Regions from separate parts of the Pelotomaculum schinkii genome, predicted to be linked through region 1. Evidence: riboswitches for the same ligand, from Rfam matches in the RefSeq annotation. Region 1 holds a riboswitch; the other holds the start of a gene.
The links. A riboswitch is a leader RNA that binds a small molecule or an ion and turns the genes downstream of it on or off. The one in region 1 is predicted to bind molybdenum cofactor.
Positions count from the first base shown of each region.

Region 1 (11,388 bases):
CTTGCCCTAAATCTGGCATGAACGATAAAATCATACAGCCTGTGTCATCTCTTCCTGGGAAATATCAAATTTACAACCAGTTGACGGCAAAACTTCTTTGTACATGAAATCCGGCAATTTGTCATCCTTAGCCGTGAAGCCGGCGCCTTTATTGAATGCTTTCTCCAGGGCCAACGTCTGTTTGCCGATCTGATATAGCTTACCGGCATCCCATTCGCCACCAAATCTTCCGCCCATCAGTTCAAGAAGTAACGTTAAATTCGCAGGATCCTGGGAAGGCATATATATATGCATACAAAGACCCAGACTGTCGCAGGTGGCCATAAACGGTTGCAAAAAGGCAGATACTTCAACCTGCCCCTCTTTTTTGTATGGATCAACCGTGGGATTTCCGATCGGGTTGCCTGCTGTGTGATCAGCGCCCATGGGCGAGGTGGCATAGGTAACGCCTATTCCCTTTAGCCCTCTTGGATCATAACCCGCCATTGTTTGACTTTTGGCTACCGGAATCCGTTTAACCCCAAGGTAATTGCCGGCGTATTCCGCACCATTGCCGAGGATTTTTCCAAATTCCGTATCATCCATCATTTCTTGTATTAATTGAATGGCTCCCTTGTCATCACCAAACTGTATTTTTCCAGCCTCCATACATACACCAAGCATACCGCCTGTTTCTATGGTATCTACGCCCAAGTCATCACAAAGCCTGTCAATCGTAGCAATTGCATCCAGGGAATCAATCCCTAAATTGGAGCCATTCAGGGCGATTGTTTCGTATTCAAGGCTGCCTGTCACGTAGTCGCCGTTTTCATCGTTAATTAAATTTGAACATGAGATTATGCAACCAGGCATACATTTGTGGCCATTTTTTCCCCCTCTGCTTTTTTGGATCTCTGCCAGTTTTTCTCCACAGATATTTTCCGCCTTATCCCATCTTCCGTCGCTGAAATTAAGCGTCGGCATCGCACCCAGACCGTTAAGCATATTCACCAGCCCCGCAGTGCCTATTGCAGGAAACAGTTGTCCTCCTACAGGATCTGCCTTAACGGCTTTAACATAAGTCCGGGTAGCGGCTGCAAATTTTTTCTTATCGGTGTATTCTACCTGAGCAGGGCCCGCTGCATCGAGCACTATAGCTTTGATTCCCTTTGAGCCCATAACTGCTCCAAGGCCCCCACGTGCTGCTGACCGGCAGGGACGGCCTTCCATATCGGTAACCTGTACAGAAGCCATCCGGTACCCTCTTTCGCCCGCCGTACCGATCAAAATCATCCCAATTTTTTCACCGAAATCATTGCGCAATTGTGCGCTCAAAGCGTAGGTGTTCATCCCGACATATTGATCCGCCGGTAAAAGCTCTGCCTTATCTTTATCGATCTTCAAAATGGACCACTCATTGTTTAGAGGTTGATTCTCTATAATAATCGCCTTAATCCCCAATCTAGCCAACATCAGGCCGGCTGTACCCCCGGAGTTAGCTTCTTTGATCCCGCCGGTTAACGGGCTTTTCCCGCCCACCGACAACCTGCCGCTGCAGGGAAACGTTGTTCCATTTAACAGGCCGCCACATACAATAAATTTATTTTCGGGCCCTAATGCATTGCATTTTGGATTGACCTCATCATTTAATATTTTAGCGATTAAGCCACGACCGCCATACATTGCATATTCTTCATTAACAACTTCGGTTAAAATTGATTTTGTATCTGTCTTTACCCGTAAAAATTTTGACATAGCATTACACTCCTAATCGAAATAATTAAAAGGTAAATTTTGTTGATCGAGGCATTGGTTGCAAGAATAAAGAATTTGAATATTCAAATAATTATATTATCAACACCCTTCACAACCGCACTTCCTTCTTAAAACATTGAACTTTGGTGCTCCACTAAAAAAGAACAACGTACGCTATCCAGTTTGCCTATAGCAGTATAAAAGGGTACAACCGAGTAGAGGTGCAGGATGAGAGCATACCATCTAGCTGTCAGAATGTCCACAACCTGCACCACACGGTACTCATTGCTGCTATTAACTTGAATAAGAAATTCTTATGCAGTCACCCGGATTACCGCTAAAATACCGCCCTGGGAGTACCAGGCTTAATAAGCTTTTTCAAGTATTGCGAGAACATCTGCTGCAGTTACTTTTCTTGGATTAAATTGTGTTGGGGGTTCATAGGTCATAGCATCGTTAACAATATCCTGGAATACTGATTTCTGCACCCCTGCTTCCTTCAAAGTGGGGATCTTGAGTGTCTTATTCAGATCGAAAATTGCATCTACAACCTTTTTACAGGCTTCCTCTCTGGACAACCCTTGTAAATTAAGTCCCATAGCAACACCGACATCAATAGTTCTTTCAGGACACACCGGGGCATTGTACTCCATGACATAAGGCAGAACAGCAGCGTTGGCCGCACCATGACCCAACCCGCAACGGGCGCTTAAAGGATGGGCAATTGAGTGTGTTAATGCCACCATTGCGTTATCAAACGCTACACCAGCCATTAGACTTCCCATTAACATATCGGATCTTGCTTCGAGGTTTTCACCATCATAAGTTGCTTTAACAAGGCTGTTAGAAATCAGCTCGATTGCCTTTATAGCAAAAATATCTGAAATAGGAGTGGCTAATTTACAGGTATAGGCCTCAATAGCATGTGTTAAGGCATCCATACCAGTTGAAGCAGTCACGGGAGCGGGCAAAGGTATGAGCAGCTCCGGATCAGCAATAGCAGCTTCGCAGGGAACATGTCGCCCGCCAACTGCATATTTTCTTGAATTCTTTGGTGAAGTGATAATTGTCATGCTTGTTACTTCGCTGCCGGTCCCCGATGTAGTCGGAATGGCAATTAATGGCGGCGTGGGGTTCTTGACGGTACCCATGCCGAAGTACTGATAGAGTGGCGCCGGGTTTGTCAATAAAACCTTGACCCCTTTTGCCGTGTCAATTGTACTGCCCCCGCCAACAGCAAGGACTAGATCAACATTAGCGTCCCGGCCAATTTTAGCTGCCTCTTCCATCATTTCTTCCGGAGGATTCGGGACAATTTCGTTAAATTCTAAAACATCGAGGCCATCATCTTTTAGAATTTTCGCAATACCCTTGGGCATTTCCCCGAGCGCCTTGTCGTAAATAAAGAAAACTTTCTTTGCTCCGTATTCGAGCGCGATTTTCCCAACGTTTTTTGAGACTCCCGGACCAAAATGGATAACCGGTGGAAGATTAAACATACGTTGTTGCATTAACATAAACATAGCCCCCATTCATTATTTTTTGACAATATTTTTTTACTGGATAACCTTGCCTTGTCACCTCCACCAGCATATAAAAGCAAGATACATGCCAACAGTAATTCCATATTCAATAGCCTAATATAATAACAAGTTTTCAAAATTTTAACAAAGGGAAGCTCGACTTTTTAAAAATGAACGGTTTCTTTTTTGTCTTGCCAATCTTATGTGTTAAACTTCTTTACTAATTTTAATGCATCATTAATTTTTTACTACCTTGGCTGACATCTCCCTAGAAAAATATGATTTTCTGAAATCAGCCGATGAAAGAATTGGTGATAGATGAAATTAAATTTATCGGAAAAATAAAATAAAAGTCAGTTTATTACCATAAAAAGGATGATATGGTCAATCTACAAAGGATGATACAATCAGATTTTACTATTATTACCATGACAAGATTATAATTTTTAGCTCATATCGACCATTGCAAGTATAAAAAATCTTTGCAATTTCGAGTATATAAAATTAATTTGCTATCTTCCTATAAATTTATGTGTGATATTTATAAGCTTTTTTTTATTCAATTTGTTAAAAGAAAAAAACACTTACCTTCTTCCGTTAGAATAGTAAGTGCTTAACTATTACAAATAATACTTATAAAAGAAAAAAGATTTAAAATTGGTAACAGTATCTAATCCAGAAAACATCCGTTAATTTGTATGTCTATCTTGCATAGTGCAAAAGAGACCTGGATGATTAACCAGAGTAATCCTTTAGATCTTTTTCTATTCTTATTCTAATCTAAATTTTAAAACCGTGTTTTTGAGTTTTTCATTGCTATTAATTTTATTACACAAAGTTGGTCTACTAATACCTAAGCGATTGGCAGCTCTGCTGAGATTACCATTTTCCTCGTTTAATACTGTTTCAATGATTATTTCCTCACCTAGCTTCATTAAGTTGTTGCTTTTCTTATCTTTAATTGATCTTAATTTGTCCTTTAAATCTTTATAGCTATAGGCTTTAACTATTTTTTCCGGCAATTGGTTTAGAGACAATTTCTGTCCATCATCCAACAAAATAATTGATCTTTCAATTACATTTCTTAGTTCACGGATATTACCTCGCCAGTGATAGCATGATAATGCTGTAAAGAAGTCATCTTCCACTTGAAGTTTTTTTAAGCCATATTCTTTAGAATAAATATCAATAAAGTATTTTGCTAATACAGGTATATCATCTTTTCTTTCACGCAAAGATGGTAGATTTAGTGTGATTGTACCAATTCTATAATACAAATCCTCACGAAAATTTCCTTTATCAGCCTCTTTTAGCAAATCATTTTTTGTTGCTGAGATAACCCTAATATCGATGGGTATATCTTTTATTCCACCAACCCTACAGATTTTACTTGTTGAAAGAGCCCGTAATAATTTTATTTGGGTATTTAAAGGCATACTTTCAATTTCATCCAGAAACAGGGTGCCTCCGAAAGCTATTTCTATTTTACCCGGTTTCCCATTTGCTGAAGCTCCTGTGAATGCGCCCGGTTCATAACCAAACAATTCACTCTCGGCTAAATCGTGAGGTATAGCTCCACAATTTATTGCAACAAAGGGTTTACCCTTTCTTGGACTGGCATTATGAATAGCCTGAGCAAATAATTCTTTACCCGTTCCACTCTCCCCAAATATTAAAACTGAACCATGGGATTTAGCAACTTTTTGCGCTATCATTTTCATTTCGTCGAATTTTTCATTGCTACCAACAATATCATCAAATGTATAACTAGCCCTATTGCCTGGTAAATTTTGATCTATATTTTCCAGTAATATTACTTTATCTTCATACTTTTTATTAAATATTTTTCTAGTAGACATCAAAAATGATTTTCTTTTGCCTTTAATATCTAAAATAATTTCTTTTTTTTCTACACAATCATTATTGTCATATTGTAGCAGCGTGGAAACATATTTTAAAAGTTCCGGTACGATATCTTGTTCGTTAATGTTCAACATATCAATTATTTTATCATTATAACGGTTAATTGAGTTTTTATCATTAATATAAACAGCACCTTGAGGTAAATACTCAAAGGTTTTACTTATAGCTAAGTCATAGATACCCAATTTATCCAGGGTATCCATGGTAAAAGATACATTGTCAAGTATTCTTGCTAAAAATGTTACCAAGACTAAAGTATCTATTTTGTTTTGTTTATAACTGTAACTGGCAATATTTAAAGCGCCGATTACCTTTCCACTGCTGTTATGGACAGGAGCTGCCGAACAATAAGTATCATGAAGATATTTATTGAAATGTTCAGGTCCTAGCACCTGCACAGATTTATTTTCACGTAAAGCTATACTAATTGCAGTAGTTCCAATATCCATCTCAGATGAGCTGGCTGGAACGGGAAACATATCCCGAAGTTCTAACCCTTGATGCAAATAACTTGAAGCAAGCACTTGGACATTCCTGGCTTGGTTATCGAAAAGTTGTATATTCAAACCTTTTTTTCTGGCCATTCTTTGTAAGGCCAAAACAATATTGCCAAATCTATCGATCATGCCCTTACTATCTGATATTTGTTTTTTTATCTCTTCTGGAGATAAAATTTTTCTGTTGTTTAGGTTAGGATTAACCCCATATTCCACACTTCTCTGCCAGGATTCATAAATTAGCTTGGGAACTATATCTTTATTTATTGGTTTGCCATGAATAAACTTTTCCCATTCATATTCTATTTTGTAGAGCTTGGGCAATGTTAGATCATCAATAACCATATCTGTCTTTTTCATTAATTCATTAAAACAATTATGCAGACTTATAGAACTTTCAGCTTCCATACTTTCACATCCTTGTAAAATATGTCAATATACTGGAAGGTTAGTTCACGGATTAGTCCAAAAATACATGTAAGGAGTTTCTGCGTCATCCTTATATTGTAATAATTAAAAGATTATACCTTGGCAACGTCTATATTACCTATTCTTGTAAGAAATTCTATTATTTATTTTCTGTTTCTCCTTCTACCTTATATAAGTATACTCTATTGTGTAATAATTGCAAAAAGTATTAATACAAAGAGCTTCCCGAATATTAGTTCCAATCCCTTAAAAAGAAATCTTTGCTTCCCAAAGCTGCTCTGGAGATTGCCATTGGGGAGCAGGTCGTTGACTTGGAAAGCTGATAATATTCGAAGATGTATAAATTTTTCTTACAGTGTAAAAAAGATTTATACCTCGGTTAGATAACTCAAAAATAAAAAGTAGCCTTTTTATAAGTAAAAAACCAGGATGTAATTTTCGAAGAATTAATTTAGTCAAAAAAATAGGCTCTATCCTGGATTGAAGATATTCATTTTTCATAAAAAGCTTTTACTGGCATGCAACTTGCTCTTTATAGAGCCGGGCGAGGAGGTGATAGTGAAACATTCCCCATCTATTTCTTATAGGCCGGGTTATAATTTTGGCGTTTGACATTGGCGATGCAGTGGGTCTGATTCTAATTTTATAGCTCCGATCTTGGCGGGCTAATGCTATGCTACGACTGCCAGGACGTCAGGTGTGCGGGGAAACCGGCATGCCCTCCAGTGTGGAAAGGAGTACAGAATTATCTATGGTGATAAGCATGAAGGGTGGAAAACAATGGCAACAAAGAAGATGATGCTGTATATTAACGGCTCCGAACGTATGTTGGTTTGCGATCCCGAGACAGATACTCTTGCCGACGTTATAAGACGTCTTGGCCTTACCGGTACGAAGGTGGGCTGCCGCGTTGGACAGTGCGGCATCTGTTCCGTCATACTGGATGGCGCAGTTGTTCGCTCCTGCGTTAAAAAAATGAAAAACATTAAAGACGGCAGCAAGATTACAACCATTGAAGGGATAGGCGCCCCGACAAATCTGCATCCTCTGCAGTTGGCATGGATCATACATGGTGGAGTGCAGTGCGGGTTCTGCTCGCCCGGATTTATTGTTTCTGCAAAAGCGTTGCTTGATACCAATCTCAATCCCACAAGGCAGGAAGTTCGCGAATGGTTCCGGAAGAACCACAATGCTTGCCGTTGCACCGGCTATAAGCCGCTGGTCGATGCGGTCATGGCGGCCGCCAAGGTGATGCGCGGTGAAATGACCATGGAGGACCTTAATTACAAAATACCGGCAGACGGGAGAATATACGGTACGGGATATCCCAGACCGGCTGCCCTGGCTAAAGTAACCGGAACCTGCGATTACGGCGACGATATCGGCATGAAAATGCCTGACGCCCTGCACCTGGCTGTAGTCCTTCCCGGGGTTTCCCATGCCAGGCTGCTTTCTATAGATACTTCGGAAGCGGAAAAGATGCCGGGCGTTGAGAAGGTTATTACCCATAAAGATGTGAAGGGGAACAACCGTATTATGTGGCCCTGTGGCCATATACTCGCCAAAGCGGACGGTTTTGATCGCCCGATCCTGGCTGAGGATATGATCTATCACCGTGGTGATGTTATTGCTGTAGTGGCCGCCAGGACCAGAGCTGAAGCGCGCGCAGCAGCAAAAAAGGTTAAGTTTGAACTGGAGCAGCTGCCTGAATACTTAAATATTCTGGAAACAATGGCTGCTGACGCGCCGCAGGTAAACAAAGAATACCCCAATATTTATATTGAAGCTCCTTTAATTAAGGGACAGGATACCAGGAAGATCATTGAAAAAACCCCTTATGTTGTTGAAGGCAGCTTCTATTCCCAACGCCAGCCACATCTGGTTCTCGAACCGGATACCGACCAGGCGTATGTTGATGCTGACGGGGTTCTTACCATCCATTGCAAGAGTCTTTTCCTGCACATTAATATATTTACATTAGCTCCTGGTGTTGGTCATCCCGCCGAAAAAATCAGGATTATTGAAAACCCGACCGGCGCAAGTTTCGGATATTCGCTATCCCCTTATATGCCGGGCATAGTATCGGTTGCTACCCTGGCAACCGGAAAGCCGGTTACTATTACCTTGAGTTATGAAGAACATCAGCATATTACAGGGAAACGCGCTCCTTCTTTCTCAAACGCGAGGCTGGCATGCGACGAGAAAGGGAAGATTACGGCCTTGGAATATGAAATTGCTTATGATGAAGGGGCCTATACCGAATCTGCAGACGTGATCGCCCAGAAAGGACTTCGTTTCGTGGGCGCTCCGTATAAAATCCCCAATGCGATTGGTCTTTGCAAAACTGTTATATCCAACAATGCGGTTTCTACAGCTTATAAAGGTTTTGGTTCGCCGCAGTGCTACACCTGCTCGGAACAGCTCATGGATATGATGGCGGAGAAAATCGGAATGGATCCGTTGGAGTTCCGGTATATCAATGTCTATCGTGAAGGCGACGAGAGCATAAACGGCAACAAGTTCTCCGTTTACCCGATGCCCCAAATACTGGACAGGCTGCGTCCATATTATAAAGAAGCTCTGGAAAGAGCAAAGAGAGAGTCTACGCCTGAGAGAAAACGCGGCGTTGGTATCGCCTGCGGCGAATACAATGTAACCAGCGCGCCAAACGACCATACGGAAATTATTCTTGGGTTAAATCCGGATGGTACTGTGACGCATTATAACAATTGGCAGGATCAGGGACAAGGCGCGGATGCCGGCGCAGTTGTTCATACCTATGAAGCCCTGAGGCCGCTTGGATTGCGTCCGGATCAGATTAAGCTGTGCATGAATGATACGGCTTTGGCTCCTATGCACGGTCCCTCTGCGGGAAGCCGTTCCCATTATATGATCGGAAATGCTACCATCCACGCCGCTGAGCAGCTGATGAACGCTATGCGTAAACCCGACGGAACTTATCGTACTTACGATGAAATGGTTGCCGAAGGGATTCCCACAAAATACACAGGCGTATTTGACACCACCGGGATGACGTCCGACCTTGATCCGAACACTGGACAGGGGAGCCCGACTGCTGAATATACTTTCGGCACATTCCTGGCGGAGGTAGAGGTAGAGGTCGCCACGGGGAAAACCAAAGTGCTGAGGATGAAGTGCATTGCTGACGTAGGTGTCATCGGAAACATAGTAAATGTTGACGGTCAGGCGCTCGGAGGTATGATGCAGGGTATCGGAATGGCGCTGTCCGAAGACTATGACGATTTTAAAAAGCATACCAACCTTGCCGGCAGCGGCTTTACGTTTATCGATGCGACGCCGGACAATCTGACGACTGAATACATTGAAACCCCAAGACCCAGCGGACCTCACGGCTCATCCGGCTGTGCGGAACTATTCCAATCGTCGCCTCATGTTGCGGTAATCAATGCAATCAATAACGCTTGCGGTGTTCGAATTTACGAATTGCCTGCCAGGCCTGAAAAAGTGAAAGCGGCGCTTGAGGCTAAAGCCAGAGGTGAAGAAATCAAGCCCAGGAAGTACTATATGGGTGGCGACCTGCATGAAAAGATTGACTATATCAAAGCCAATCCTTTTACACCCAAAAATTAATTTCAAGACATTATTACCCTGAAACTAGTGGCGCCTAATAGATGAGTCGTGTCGCATCCGGACTGCTGCCAAAAAAAGGCCGCAGTCCGGATGACGGTTATGCAAATAGTTCATTTCAGGTAAAGCGTGTGAGGATAATGCGATGGAATTAAAGGATTTTAAAAATTGGGGGAGCCTCTGCACCCGGGATGAGCCTGTATTTTGCACAAATCAGTGCCCGCTTGGCGTCGACGTAAAAGGGATGGGGGCGAAGCTCAATGCCGGCGATTTTACAGGGGCCTATAAAAACTATAGCAGTCAGGTGCTTTTTCCGGGTATTGTCAGCAAAATATGCGACGAGCCGTGTAAAAGCGCCTGCCTGAGAAAAAATATTGATGAATCCATCTCGGTGAGGATGCTAGAAAAAGCGTGCTGTGATTTTACCGCCACCAAAGACATTCCCTCTTTTTATATGCCGCCCAAAAACAAACGCATTGCCGTAGTCGGCGGAGGTTTGGGCGGCCTAAGCTGCGCCGTAAAACTTGTCCGCAAAGGCTATGATGTGCACCTGTACGAAGAAAAGGACAGGCTGGGGGGAAGCCTTTGGGAACCGGGCAGCCATATAGCCCCGGAGGTCCTTGAAGAAGAGTTTGGCCGCATTACCCGTAACGATGATATCAAACTGCATTTAAATACAAAAGTAGGCTCTCTTGATGCGCTTGCGTTTGATGCTTTGTATATTGCTACAGGAAGAAGAGGGGAAACATTCGGGCTTGCGGGGGGATTTGACCCAATATCTCTTGCTACCGCTCAAAACGGCGTGTTTATGAGCGGAAAGACGGCAGGAAGAGAGGAAAGTTCGGTCCTCATTCCTATACGAGAGGGGATTAGGGTAGCCCAGTCAATTGAGTCCTTTTTAAAGGCAGGGAGGATGGGCGGTGAGGCGGGCAATCACGAGGTGGTTCCATCGCGGCTCAGTGCGGATATAGCCGGGGTGAAAAATAAAGCCGGCGTAAAGCCTGCCGGACCGGCCGGATATACCCCCGAGGAGGCTGTCGAAGAGGCAAAAAGATGCCTGCGCTGCGAGTGCAAAGCTTGTGCGGCAGCTTGTGAACTGATAGCGTATTATAAAAAGAAGCCCAAAAAAATTATTGAAGATGTTAACGCCACTTTGAATAAGGTTGAAGCAATTACAAAAAGAGTAGCCTCACGCCAGATCAACTCCTGCAATCTCTGCGGACTATGCAAAGAGGTATGCCCAACCAGTCTTGATTTTGAAGAGATATTTCTGGCCAGTCGAAGAGAACTGCACAGGGGAGGAAGCCTTCCCCTGGCTTTTCACGATTTTTGGATGAGAGATATGGACTTTTCCAACTCGGAGGATGCTTTTCTTGTCCTAAATCCCTTGGGTAAGGATACAAGCAGATATTTGTTTTTTCCCGGCTGTCAGTTGGGCGGCTCCGACCCGGGTTATGTCACCGCCACCTATGATTATTTGCTGCAGCGGCTTGAAGGCGGCGTATCCATCATGGTCGGGTGCTGCGGCGCCCCTGCCGAGTGGGCCGGAAGGGAAGAGGAACATTCTGCTGTTATTGCCCAGATTAAGAAGAACTGGGAGGCAATGGGGAGTCCGGGGGTGATACTCGCCTGTCCGACCTGTAAGAAGATGTTTGCGCAATATCTTCCCCACA
Region 1 is NZ_QFGA01000002.1:523,263-534,650, reverse strand. Features, by position in the region: gene Psch_RS13550 (aldehyde ferredoxin oxidoreductase family protein) at 31-1,734, opposite strand; gene Psch_RS13545 (iron-containing alcohol dehydrogenase) at 2,100-3,251, opposite strand; gene Psch_RS13540 (sigma-54 interaction domain-containing protein) at 4,028-6,085, opposite strand; molybdenum cofactor riboswitch at 6,744-6,860, shown strand; gene Psch_RS13535 (molybdopterin-dependent aldehyde oxidoreductase) at 6,887-9,718, shown strand; gene Psch_RS13530 (pyridine nucleotide-disulfide oxidoreductase/dicluster-binding protein) at 9,861-11,388, shown strand, end outside.

Region 2 (11,388 bases), on a different contig from region 1:
AATTCTGCTTACCCAAGATGACGGCTCCTATCCGGTAGTCTGGACGGAAGGGGAAGGGCTGAGCCTCATTGATAACTTGATGCGCATCCGTTCTGTTTAAGGAAAGAAGATACGTTTCGGACGCCGGACCTTAGACGTCAGAAGAACAATTCACATAGTAGCAGCATCATTCTTCGCAACAAAAGAACACACCTCCGCCAGCGGGAAGGGGACACACCTCTGCCGGGGAATGTCCCCAATTAGAGAATGTCCCAGATGAAATGCGCACGAGAAAGTTCCCCCAAAATACTGCCTCAGGAGAGATGACAGTGCTATGGATGAATAGGCTGCTTAAAACAATAGGATTCGCGGCGGTTTTGCTGATCGCATGCTTAAGCCTGATCACAGGCTGTCAGGACCAGAAGCGGGAAACGACCCCGCAGACGGCCGGTATAGCGCCGGGCAGTACCGGCCTTGAAACCGGCAACCCCGGCGGTGAACCGGACATGCTGACGATTACGGGAAACGGTGTAGAGCGTGAAACCAAATTTACCCCCGACGAACTGAAGAGCATGGAAGACGCTCTGGCCGGCGCCTGCTACTCGGCCGTAAACAACTGGCCGGCCAAAAAATTTATTGTCGGTAAGGGTGTGAAGCTCACCCACCTGCTGCAAAAGGCCGGGATCAAAGAGGATGCGCAAACAATCATCTTCAAGGCCGCGGACGGTTATAACGCCAGTTTTACCAGAGAGCAGCTGGAGGAAAAGCGTTTTTGCTATCCGGATCTGTTGAAAGGCAGTGCGGAGGGAGCAGTGGAAGTTCCTATGATCCTGGCCTGGGGGTATCAGGAGGACACCAGTAATTTGAGTGAGGCGGCCAGTGGTAAACTTCGCCTGCTTTTTGGCCAGACAGGATTGAACGATGCGGCCACCGCCGCTTTCGTCAAAGGTGTGACCACCATCGAAGTATTGACAACGCCGCCGGGCCAGTGGGGCGCGGTCCGGGCCGAACCTGCGCCCGGGAAGGTAAAGCCGGGCACAGGGGTCGTTTTAAGCCATCCTGAACAGGATCTCGTCAAGATATATTACACCCTTGACGGGAGTGAGCCGGATGCGAAGAGTTTGCTTTATAATCCCAGCACTTCCTACTTCCGGCCGGAATTGAATAAGCCAATTCAGGTTAACCAGACTGTTACCATTAAAGCTATTGCAATTGGTTTCGGGAAACACAACAGCCAGGTAGCAATATTTAATTACGATGTGGAATGAGCGGAAAAGGGGCATATACCTGCCGCTAGAGTGGCGCCACGTATCATGAAAATACCAGCCGATGTAGGCGCCATTTCAATCGCACACGGCGCGCCAGCGCCGCACTTGTGGCAGCCAATGTTGCATTTGGGCGAATGAATTCGCACCTCAGGGTAGGAGACCTATTTTGCCAGGTGTATCTCCAACTAAGGGAGCGGCGATCAAGGGTAAGCCGGTGAGCAGAAGTACATATCGGTAGAGCTGTATACCACCCTAGGAAGCAAGGACGCGAAACTCAGGTATCAGATGGGAGTTGTGAAAGCGTGCGAAAATGCGTAGTCTTGCTGTTTGCTGCTGCAGCTATCCTGGTTTTAACCGTGACCGGGTGCTCTTCCGGTAATTCAAAAAAAATGACGCCTCCCCAGAAGGAAGCCCTGCAGGAGTTGCTGGGAAGCGAGCAGGAAATCGCAGACGAAGCTATAAAGGGCATCGAACTGACGGAGGAAGTTAAAGAAAAGTTTCCTGCCGTAAAAAATGCTTACGAAATAACTTGCGGCGAGCAGAAAAATTATGCTTTTTTATCAAGTCCTCTGGGCTACAGGAGCGCGATAGACCTATTTGTTTTAATAGATGGCGAAAAAAACGAGTTGCTGGGGATCAGAGTATTGCAGCATGATGAGACACCCTTGTACGGAGGAGATAGTCTGACCAAAGAATGGTTTTTGGACCGGTTTAACAACAAAAGCGCCGGCGCCTATTTAAACAGAGTGGTTCTGGAGCCGTCCCGGCCAAATGATATTATCCAGATTACCTGCGCTACAGTAAGCTCCCAGGCAGTGATCAACGGGGTCAACGCCGCAATGGGGACCTACCGCGAGTTGCTCCTGGGGGAGGAAGCTGAGCCGGTACCCCTGAAGGTAGAAGGGTTTGTCACGGAAATACAGTAGGGGAAGGATACCGCTACCACGTAATCCGGGAGTGTGATGATTGAAAAGAAGGGTTGTCCAGACCATTACAGCGGCGCTTATAAACGGACATATTGCCGGTTTTCTGCAGGGTACGGCGTACAACGGGCCTCTGAAAAGGCTCTGTGTGCCGGTACTGAACTGCACTTCCTGCCCCGGCGCTTTTAGCTCGTGTCCGCTGGGACTGATCCAGAGCTCGCTTATATTCGGCAATTATCTGCTCCTTATGGTTACCTCCGGGCTGCTGCTTTTGCTGGGGGGACTGCTGGGCAGGTTCCTTTGCGGCTGGCTCTGTCCCTTTGGCTTCATGCAGGAACTGTTATATAAAATACCGCTGCCCAAGTACCGGCCCGGCCGGAAGTTAATAAAACTCGTCTATTTAAAATACGTCGTGCTGGTCCTGTTTGTGCTCCTGTTCCCGGCCCTTGGTCTGACTTATTTGAGCGGCTCGACCTTCTGCAAGTATTTATGCCCGGTGGAGACGCTGGAAGCGTACCTGCCCTTAATGGCGTTACAACCTTCCCTGATGACAACGGCAGGTGTCTTGTTCAAGTGGAAGCTGGTTTTGCTTGCCGTCGCGGTTTTGCCGTCCATGATCATCTTCAGGCCTTTTTGCAGGTTTATTTGCCCGCTCGGAGCGGTCTATGCCCTCCTGAACCGGCTAAGCCTGCTGAGGTTCGAAATCAATAGGGATAACTGCAAAAAGTGCGGAGGCTGTCAAGAGCAATGTGAGTTGGGGATAGACATATACAACAACCCCAATAGTCCGGAATGCGTCCGCTGCATGCAGTGTTTTGCGGGTTGCCGGGACGGCCTGTTGGGCATCAAGGCAGGTATTGGCGAAAAAACGCTTAGGCTAAAGAAAAAGCTGGACCAGAATAAAGGCTTCAGGATGTAACCAAAGGTTTAAGACAGGCAAGGGGATGGTTCTCCTGTCTCATCCGGCCAAAACCGGCTATGCTTGGGAGGGTATTGTTGATGGAGAGTAAGGCTGTTGACCAAAAGAAGATCCTCTATGCGGTGATTGCATTACTGGTCATTATTATTGTGGTATTTGCGTTTTTGAACCGCGGCGATGAAAACCTGCAGGAAGGCCAAATCTTAGTTAAGACAGGAGATAATGTTATCGGCGTCCTGACAGTTGCCGATCTTCAGAAACTGCCGGCGGCGCAGAAGAAAATGGTGATTCAGTCCACCTCCGGCATGACCAAACATGAGTTTACAGGCGCCCCGCTGCTGGACGCCTTAAACAGCATCGATCCGGGTCTGTCCCAAAAATGTACCAGGATCATAACCAGAGGCATCGACAACTACACCTCCGGGGTGAACATGTCTGAAGTCCTGCGGCCGAATAATGTGTTCATTGTTTACGCCGACCACGGTGAACCGTTAAAAACCAAGACCGGCGGGGAGGGCGCTATGCGCATCATTATTTACCAGGATGAGTTCGGACAGCGCTTTACCAATTTTCTCACAAGCCTGGAACTGCAGTAGAAGTAAATATGCATGACTGAGTTCACAAAAATAAGTATGTTTTTCCGAGCCGCATGACCTAAGGGAGACTATGGTTATCGGCCTCACAGGGTACGCCGGGAAACTGCCGTGCCTCCCATTGAGGAAAGGAAACATAAGCTGCCGGACTTTAAAGCTTTGTCCCTTTCAACCAATGGGACAAAGCTTTTTTGCTTTACAAATCTTTCCGGCTACCCGTAGCCGGGACAAGCAGGAGGTGACCGGTTTTTTCTCCAAAGTACAGGGGTTCAGCGCCGACAGGCCATTTGACGAAGGGGGTGTTGAGAATGCTGGACTGATGCCATATGGCAGATGGTGTAACGGAGGCTGAAAACTATTAAGTCTTTGGGGCTACTCTGATGTGCGAGTTGAGAGAGGAGAAGTGGTTTGTTGTAAATGTTTCTCAGCAGTGTGACTATTATTTGTTGAAACAAGGAGGGAATTCCATGCGTATAAGGAGCAGTTGGGTATTTAAGCTTTTTCTGACCGTCTTCAGCGTGCTGTTGCTTGCCGGTACGGTTAGTCTGATGGCGCCCGCGGACGCCCTGGCCGCCGGGGGTGACATTATAATATCGGGGCCCGGGCTGAACGGCCCCGTGCCCGTAACCATTACCCAAAACCAGCTCCGGGGTACGGAGTCAGTATCAGAAGGGGTTTATTTACAACAACAAGACGTAATCTACAGCACTATTAACACCTGGCCCACCAAGAGCTGGTACAGGGGGCAGGGCGTCAAACTGACCGACCTGCTTGATTTAGCCGGGGGACTCAAGCCGGAAGCCACACAGATCAGATTTACTTCCGGAGACAATTTTAGAGTTACCTTTACGGTGGAGGAGTTATTAAACGCCCCCCGGTATCGTTTCCCTAATTTTATGAGCAGCGGCCTTCCCGGCCATCTTCCCGGTGACCCGTCGGGTAAAGTATTAGTGGATACCATCATCGCGCACAGAAGTTTCTCTGCTCAAAGTTATAACGATATCCTGGTTGCGGACAACTTTAGCCGTTCGGACGCAAACCATTTGCTGTACGGGCAGCGGGCGGTAACCCAGCAGACCAACGCCAGGTTTGCCAAATTGGTAGTAAAAATCGAGGTGCTCACCGATCCCGTGCCCAAATGGGATAATCCCACGGTCAATCCGGCGCCTGGAGAGGTACCCGCAGGGACCATGGTGGAAATGCACAGTCCCTTCGACGATGAAGACAAGGTTCATTACACCCTGGACGGCAGCGACCCGACCATAGACAGCCCCATGTATAACTGGATTGCCATGCGTTGGTGGTCGTCGCGAAGCGATGATTTGGACGAAATAAACCACAAAATCGGCCCCCTTAACAGCGACACCACCATCAAAGCCGTCGTCATCGGTCCCGGCCGGTCGGACAGCGAGATCGTCACTAAAGAATACCTGGTCCCGTTCGGCTCCGCCGGCGCAGGCGACATGGTTTACGTGGCCGGGAAAGATCGGCATACTGTCGCGATCAAGAACGACGGTACGGTCTGGGCCTGGGGTGACGGCGCCCAGGGCAAGCTTGGTGACGGCAGTACTGAAACTAAATACACACCGGTGCAGGTCTCCAGCTTAACGGAGGTCACGGCGGCGGCGCCCGGTTACAACCATACTTTGGCCCTGAAGGACGACGGTACGGTTTGGGCCTGGGGCTATAATTTGTATGGACAGCTGGGCAACGGTGTCAGCGGTACATCCGGAACCAGGACTGTCCCGGAACAGGTTTACGGATTGACCGGGGTCCAGGCTATTGCAGCCGGGGACGGTTTTTCTCTGGCCCTTAAAAACGACGGTACGGTCTGGGCCTGGGGCAAAAATAGCTATGGACAGTTGGGTATCGGCGCCGGAGGTTCAAGAACTGTTGCGGAGCAGGTCTACGGCCTGACTGATGTCCAGGCTATTGCAGCCGGTAAGGAGCATGCTCTGGCCCTTAAAAACGACGGCACGGTCTGGGCCTGGGGCAAAAATAGCGAAGGACAATTGGGTGACGGTACCCAAACGAATAGCAATAAGCCCGTTCAGGCTACCGGCCTTACCGGTGTCTTCAAGGCCATTGCCGCCGGAAGCGGATTTTCTTTAGCAATTAAAGAGGACGGTACGGTCTGGGGCTGGGGCTTCGCTTCGAGTGGACAGTTAGGTAATAAAGATCTGGACCTGACTAAAATAATGAGAAGTCTTGTGCCGGTTCAAGCTTCTGATCTAACAGATGTGAAAGCAATTACGGCCGGGGATAACCACACGATGGCCCTGCAGACCGACGGATCGTTATGGGTCTGGGGCAACAATAGTCAAGGTCAACTCGGTAACGGCAAGATGGGGTATGATAACGGTAGTAAAGTACCTATTAAGCTCTACGGGCCAGAGGCCGGTATTGCCATGTTAAATGCCGGTTCCAACTACTCGCAGGCTTTAAAGACCGATGGTACCGCATGGGCCTGGGGGAATAATTCGAAAGGCAAACTTGGCGATGGGACAACTTCTGAGAGGCTGGTTCCCACGCAGGTTAAGCGGGCGCCCGTGACGCTTACCCCGGCAGCCGGAGTGATAGCCCCGGGTGAAGCTTTAGACCTGACTTTTGCCGATTTTGCGGGCTGGAGAGAGTCAATTACCAGCGTGATTGTGGGCAATAAGAGTCTCACAGAGTTCGATTATACAGTTGGTGAAGGAAAGATTACCATCGCAGCCGGCGTTCTTTCCGCAGCCGGGGAATTTGACATTACGTTCAAAGCTGCGGGCTACGCGGATTCGGTGGTAACTATGCAAGTCCAAGGCCAGCCCGAGGCGCCGCCGGTATTGGCAGCCGACACCACCGACAACAAGGCAGGCAATTCCATCGACCTGACCTTCACCGATGATGCGGCCTGGCGGGCGGCGATTACCGGTATCACTGTTAACGGTAGTGCCTTAACCAGCGACCAGTATACGGTTACGGAAGGGAATATCAATATCACCGCTGACGTGTTCACCGCGGCTGAAGACTACGAAATCACGGTCAGCGCCACCGGATACAATGATGCCACAGTGACTCAGACAATTGGCGCAGCAGAAGCGCTAGCTATTACTATTACCGGTGATGGGGTGCCTGCCGCCGTTGAGCTTACTCTAAGCCAGGTCCTGGCGCTGCCGGAGGTGTCCCACAGCTATAGCGCTATCAATAACTATCCCGCTGAAGATAATGGGTTTGTTGATGTTAAAGGAGTAAAGCTGCAGGATATTCTGGACCTGGCCCAAATAAAAGGTGAAGCCAAACTAATAACCATCAAGGCCTCCGACGGCCTTACCAAGACTTTTACCAGAGATGAGCTGCTTGCACAACCCCGTTACTATTTCCCGGGTTTGATGGAAGGTTCTTCAAACGGTAAAGTATTGGTGCCGGCGATCCTCTCCACGGATACACTGGAAAGTAACGGATTGCGGTTGATCATGGGTCAGCGGGCTGTTACCGAACAGAATAAACCGTGGTTTGTAAAAAAAGTTAATGAGATTATTGTTTTCACAGAACAACCCCTGAAGTGGGATAATGTTACGGCAGATGTAGCAGAAGGCGTGGTTGCACCGGGAACCGAGGTTACACTGGGACATACAGCTTTTGATGGAGTTAAGATTTACTATACCCTGGATGGCAGTACCCCGGATGTAAACAGCAACATGTATAACAAGAGCGCCAGCTATTACCAGCCTGAATTAAATGTGCCGATTAAAATAACCGCGGACACTACCATCAAGGCCATTGCTATTGGGCCAGGCCGAGCAGATAGCGATGTTGTCAGTTTTACCTATACGGTAGATACTGGAGGAGAGCCTGCCGCGCCTGTCTTAAAGGCAGATACCAGCGACAATACAGTTGGCCAGGCGGTAGATATCACCTTTACCGATGATGCTGACTGGCGTAGCGCCATCACAGAAATCACTGTGGACGGCGCAACCCTGGCTGACGGTAAATATACTGTTTCTGCCGGTGTGATTACCATTGCCGCAGATGTGTTTACCGAAGCCAAAGACTACACTGTTGTGGTTAAGGCTGCAGGGTACGAAGACGCTGCCGTAGTGCAGACGATAGAGGAAACGTCTGGACCAAATCCGGTCTACACAGTTACACCTGAGGCTGATGATGCATATACCGCGGGGACGACCCAGGAAGGCATCAATACCATGACCGTTAATGACGGTGTGACCGGGTTTAAATACTTCACGGTCAATATTGCGCCGGTAGTCTCCCATAGCGGTAATGAAACAGTGATCTTTACTCATTTTAGAAACGGCAGCCAGCTCGGGCTTAACGCCACCAGAGCTGATTTTGACCAGGTTGAAATTGCCCAGGCCGGTTTTAATGTCCAATCGGGCGACGTGATCAAAGCTTACATTGTTGATAATTTAACCAACGCAATTGACTTAAACCCGATTATTTTACAATAAATACCTGTTATGGGATATTGTAGTCAAAAAATGAGCTCCTTTGCAAAAATATATAAGCTGCAAAACGGTTTATAGAAAGAACAAGTGAACTTGTCCAGCTAAAACTGGACATCAAGACCACGGTGGGGGACGACTCTGCCCTCACCGTGGAAAAGCTCCCACTGTAAAAGTGTCCGTCTTAGAATTGGATAAAAACCCATTGGCTTTAAAAAGCCTTAAGAACAGTATTTTAAGAACAGTATTTAATGAAAGAACGAATCACGTGTGTTCGTGACGGCGAAGAGGATTGCCGGCTGGTTGATTTGCTGGATACTTCCCTTAGCCTTATCCCGGCACAGGCTTAAGTAAAAAGGAGTGATGAAAATGAAGCTCAGAATAGTAGCATATCTCCAAATAGCGTTAATGCTGCTGATGTGTGTTCCTGCTATGGCGCTGGCAAACACGCCAAACACCACCCTGTCGTTAAGTAAAACTACGGCGTCAGTTAACAAAAGCGTCACAGCTTCAGGCACAACCGAACCAAACGCATGGGTTCCCCTCAAAGTAGTAGACGCGGCAAAAAACATCGTATATTTTGATACAACAAAATCAGATGCAACCGGAAATTACAGCATAGACTTCATCGTCCCGGGAGGCGCTGCAGGCACATTAACAGTTGTTGCCGGTGAAGGCGACAACGTAGACAACAAGAGACTTAACGTAGGCGCCAGCAGCAGTAGTTCTGGTGGTTCTGGTGGTGGATCTACTACTCCGCAACCGGTTAACAGCACTACCGGAGAAGCCTCTGTAAGCCCGGGTGCCGGTGGAAAAATCAGCCTGGGCAGTGATGTTTCAGTAAATATTCCGGCCAACGCCTTAACAGGCACAGCTAAAGTAGACATTACTATTCAGAAGGTTAGTAGCCCGCAAGCTACTCCTGCAGGCTTCAAGCTGCTTGGCTCCGTCTACGAATTTAAAGTAGACGGCAATGAAACTTATACTTTCAACAAGCCGGTCACCCTGACTTTTACTTTCGATCCAGCTTCCTTAAGTCCGGGCGAGACCCCGGCGGTCCATTACTACGACGAAACCCTTGGCAAATGGGTAAACATCGGCGGCGCCGTATCCGGCAATACCATAACCGTGCAGGTGGACCACTTCACCAAATTTGCCGTACTGGCTTCCAGCAAGCAGGAGGAGCAGCCCACGCTGCAGCCCACATTAAATGATATCGCCGGTCACTGGGCTGAGAACAATATCAATCAATTGGTTAGGCTCGGCGCTATCAGCGGTTATAGCGACGGCAACTTCAAGCCTGACAACGCGATAACCCGGGCCGAATTTGCCACTGTGCTGGTTAAAGCGTTCCAACTGACGTCTCAAGACGGTAAAACATTTGCGGATACAGCCGGGCACTGGGCTAAAGATTACATTGCGGCCGCGGCAGCTGCGGGCGTGGTCAACGGCTATGACTCCAATACCTTCGGGCCGGATGATATGATTACCCGCGAGCAGATGGCTGTTATGATTGCCAAGGCCGCGAAACTTGCCCCGGCTGCGGGAGAGCTTCAGTTCTCCGACAGCGGCAGCATTTCCGGCTGGGCCAGAGAGGCTATTGCCACCGTGACGGAAAACGGGATCATGAAAGGGTATCCTGATAACACCATTCAGCCACAGGGTAACGCCACCAGGGCGGAAGCTGTTACAGTTATAGTCAATGCGCTGAACCGATAAGAAACAGTAATGAATGCTTGGGACTTGCGGACAGGGAGTTAAAAACGGGGGCTTTAGCGGAAAGGGGAGTAAGTCAAACCCTTTTCCGCTATCCCTGGAATTCACAGATGAGAACCATGCGCAAAGTTGTCCTAAAATTGTGGGATAAAAGGAGTACGCTGATATGAGCCCTGGATTTGGATACTCCCAAAGAAATATGGCAGTAAGAAGCAAGATTATGTGTCCAGTCTTAATGGTATTAGCGGTTTTTTTCTGCTGGTTTCTGTCTCCGGTTGCCCTTGCTGAGGAAAGCGCAGCGCCGGAGCAAATTATTCTGACCTGGACGCTTGATCCGGCTGCATCTCAGACCATTACCTGGTTAACGCCGGATAATTCGCCGGCCCGGGTGCAGTACATCAGCGCAGATGAATTTGCCGGTAATTTTGACGCCGCCCAGGAAATGAATGCAGAATGCTCGGCATTTGACAGTACCCATTACAGGTTCAAAGTAAATATAACTGGATTGACCCCGGAGACAAAATATGTTTACCAGGTAGGGCGGGAAGAGGCCTGGAGCGGGCCCTTATCCTTTACAACTGCCTCGGACACGCAAGAATTCTCATTTCTGTATATGGGCGACGTGCAGTCCGGATATGCTGAATGGGGCAGTACGCTGGATGCGGTTTATCAGTCCTATCCCCAAATCAAGTTTGCCCTTTTAGGCGGGGATTTGACGGATAACGACAGCGATGAAGAAGAGTGGGGACAGTTTCTTGCTGCTGCCACAGTTTTGTTCTCCAGGATCCCGGTGATGCCGGCTATGGGCAACCACGACGGAGACATGTACTTAGATTTTTTTGCCTTGCCGGATAACGGTCCCGAAGGTTTGAAGCAGGAGTTTTACTCCTTCGATTACGGCAATGCTCATTTCGTGGTGCTCAACAGCAATAAAAATACTGACGAGGGAGCAAAACAATGGCTGCAAAATGATCTGCAAGGCACAACAAAAAAGTGGAAGTTTGTTGTTTTTCACATTCCCGCGTATCCAGCCACTTATGATTATAAGGGGATAGATAAGTCCATCCGGGCCAATTGGGTGCCGGTTCTGGAACAGAACCGGGTGGATATGGTTTTTGTCGGGCACCAGCATGAGTATATGAGGACCCATCCAATTTACCAGGAGGAGGTCCAGACTGAACCCTCGTACGGGATTGTCTATGTGATGGGTAATGCCGGTTCCAAGACTTACGGCGGGGGCGGAGAATTTCCCTACATCGCTGTGGAACAGACCGGCAGCAACTACCAGGTTATTGATATTGAGGGTGATGTCTTGACCCTGACATCAGAACAATCAACCGGTGAACTGATTGAAAGATACATGATCAACAAAGGCGACATCACAGAGCCGGGACCTGTCTACAGGCTTTCTTCCCAGCCTGATCCTGCTTATACTGCCGGGACAACCCCGGACGGTATCAATACCATGACCGTTGATGACGGTGTGACCGGGTTTAAATACTTCGCGGTCAGCATTACGCCGGTGATCTCCCATAGCGGTAATGAAAC
Region 2 is NZ_QFGA01000001.1:1,715,155-1,726,542, reverse strand. Features, by position in the region: gene Psch_RS08040 (molybdopterin-dependent oxidoreductase) at 1-100, shown strand, start outside; gene Psch_RS08035 (chitobiase/beta-hexosaminidase C-terminal domain-containing protein) at 318-1,247, shown strand; gene Psch_RS08030 (RnfABCDGE type electron transport complex subunit G) at 1,550-2,173, shown strand; gene Psch_RS08025 (4Fe-4S binding protein) at 2,214-3,089, shown strand; gene Psch_RS08020 (molybdopterin-dependent oxidoreductase) at 3,170-3,685, shown strand; molybdenum cofactor riboswitch at 3,716-3,832, shown strand; gene Psch_RS08015 (RCC1 domain-containing protein) at 4,150-8,130, shown strand; gene Psch_RS08010 (S-layer homology domain-containing protein) at 8,494-9,843, shown strand; gene Psch_RS08005 (purple acid phosphatase family protein) at 10,007-11,388, shown strand, end outside.
Region 2: linked by a shared signal. The riboswitch ahead of Psch_RS08015 (RCC1 domain-containing protein) and the one ahead of Psch_RS13535 (molybdopterin-dependent aldehyde oxidoreductase) in region 1 are both predicted to bind molybdenum cofactor.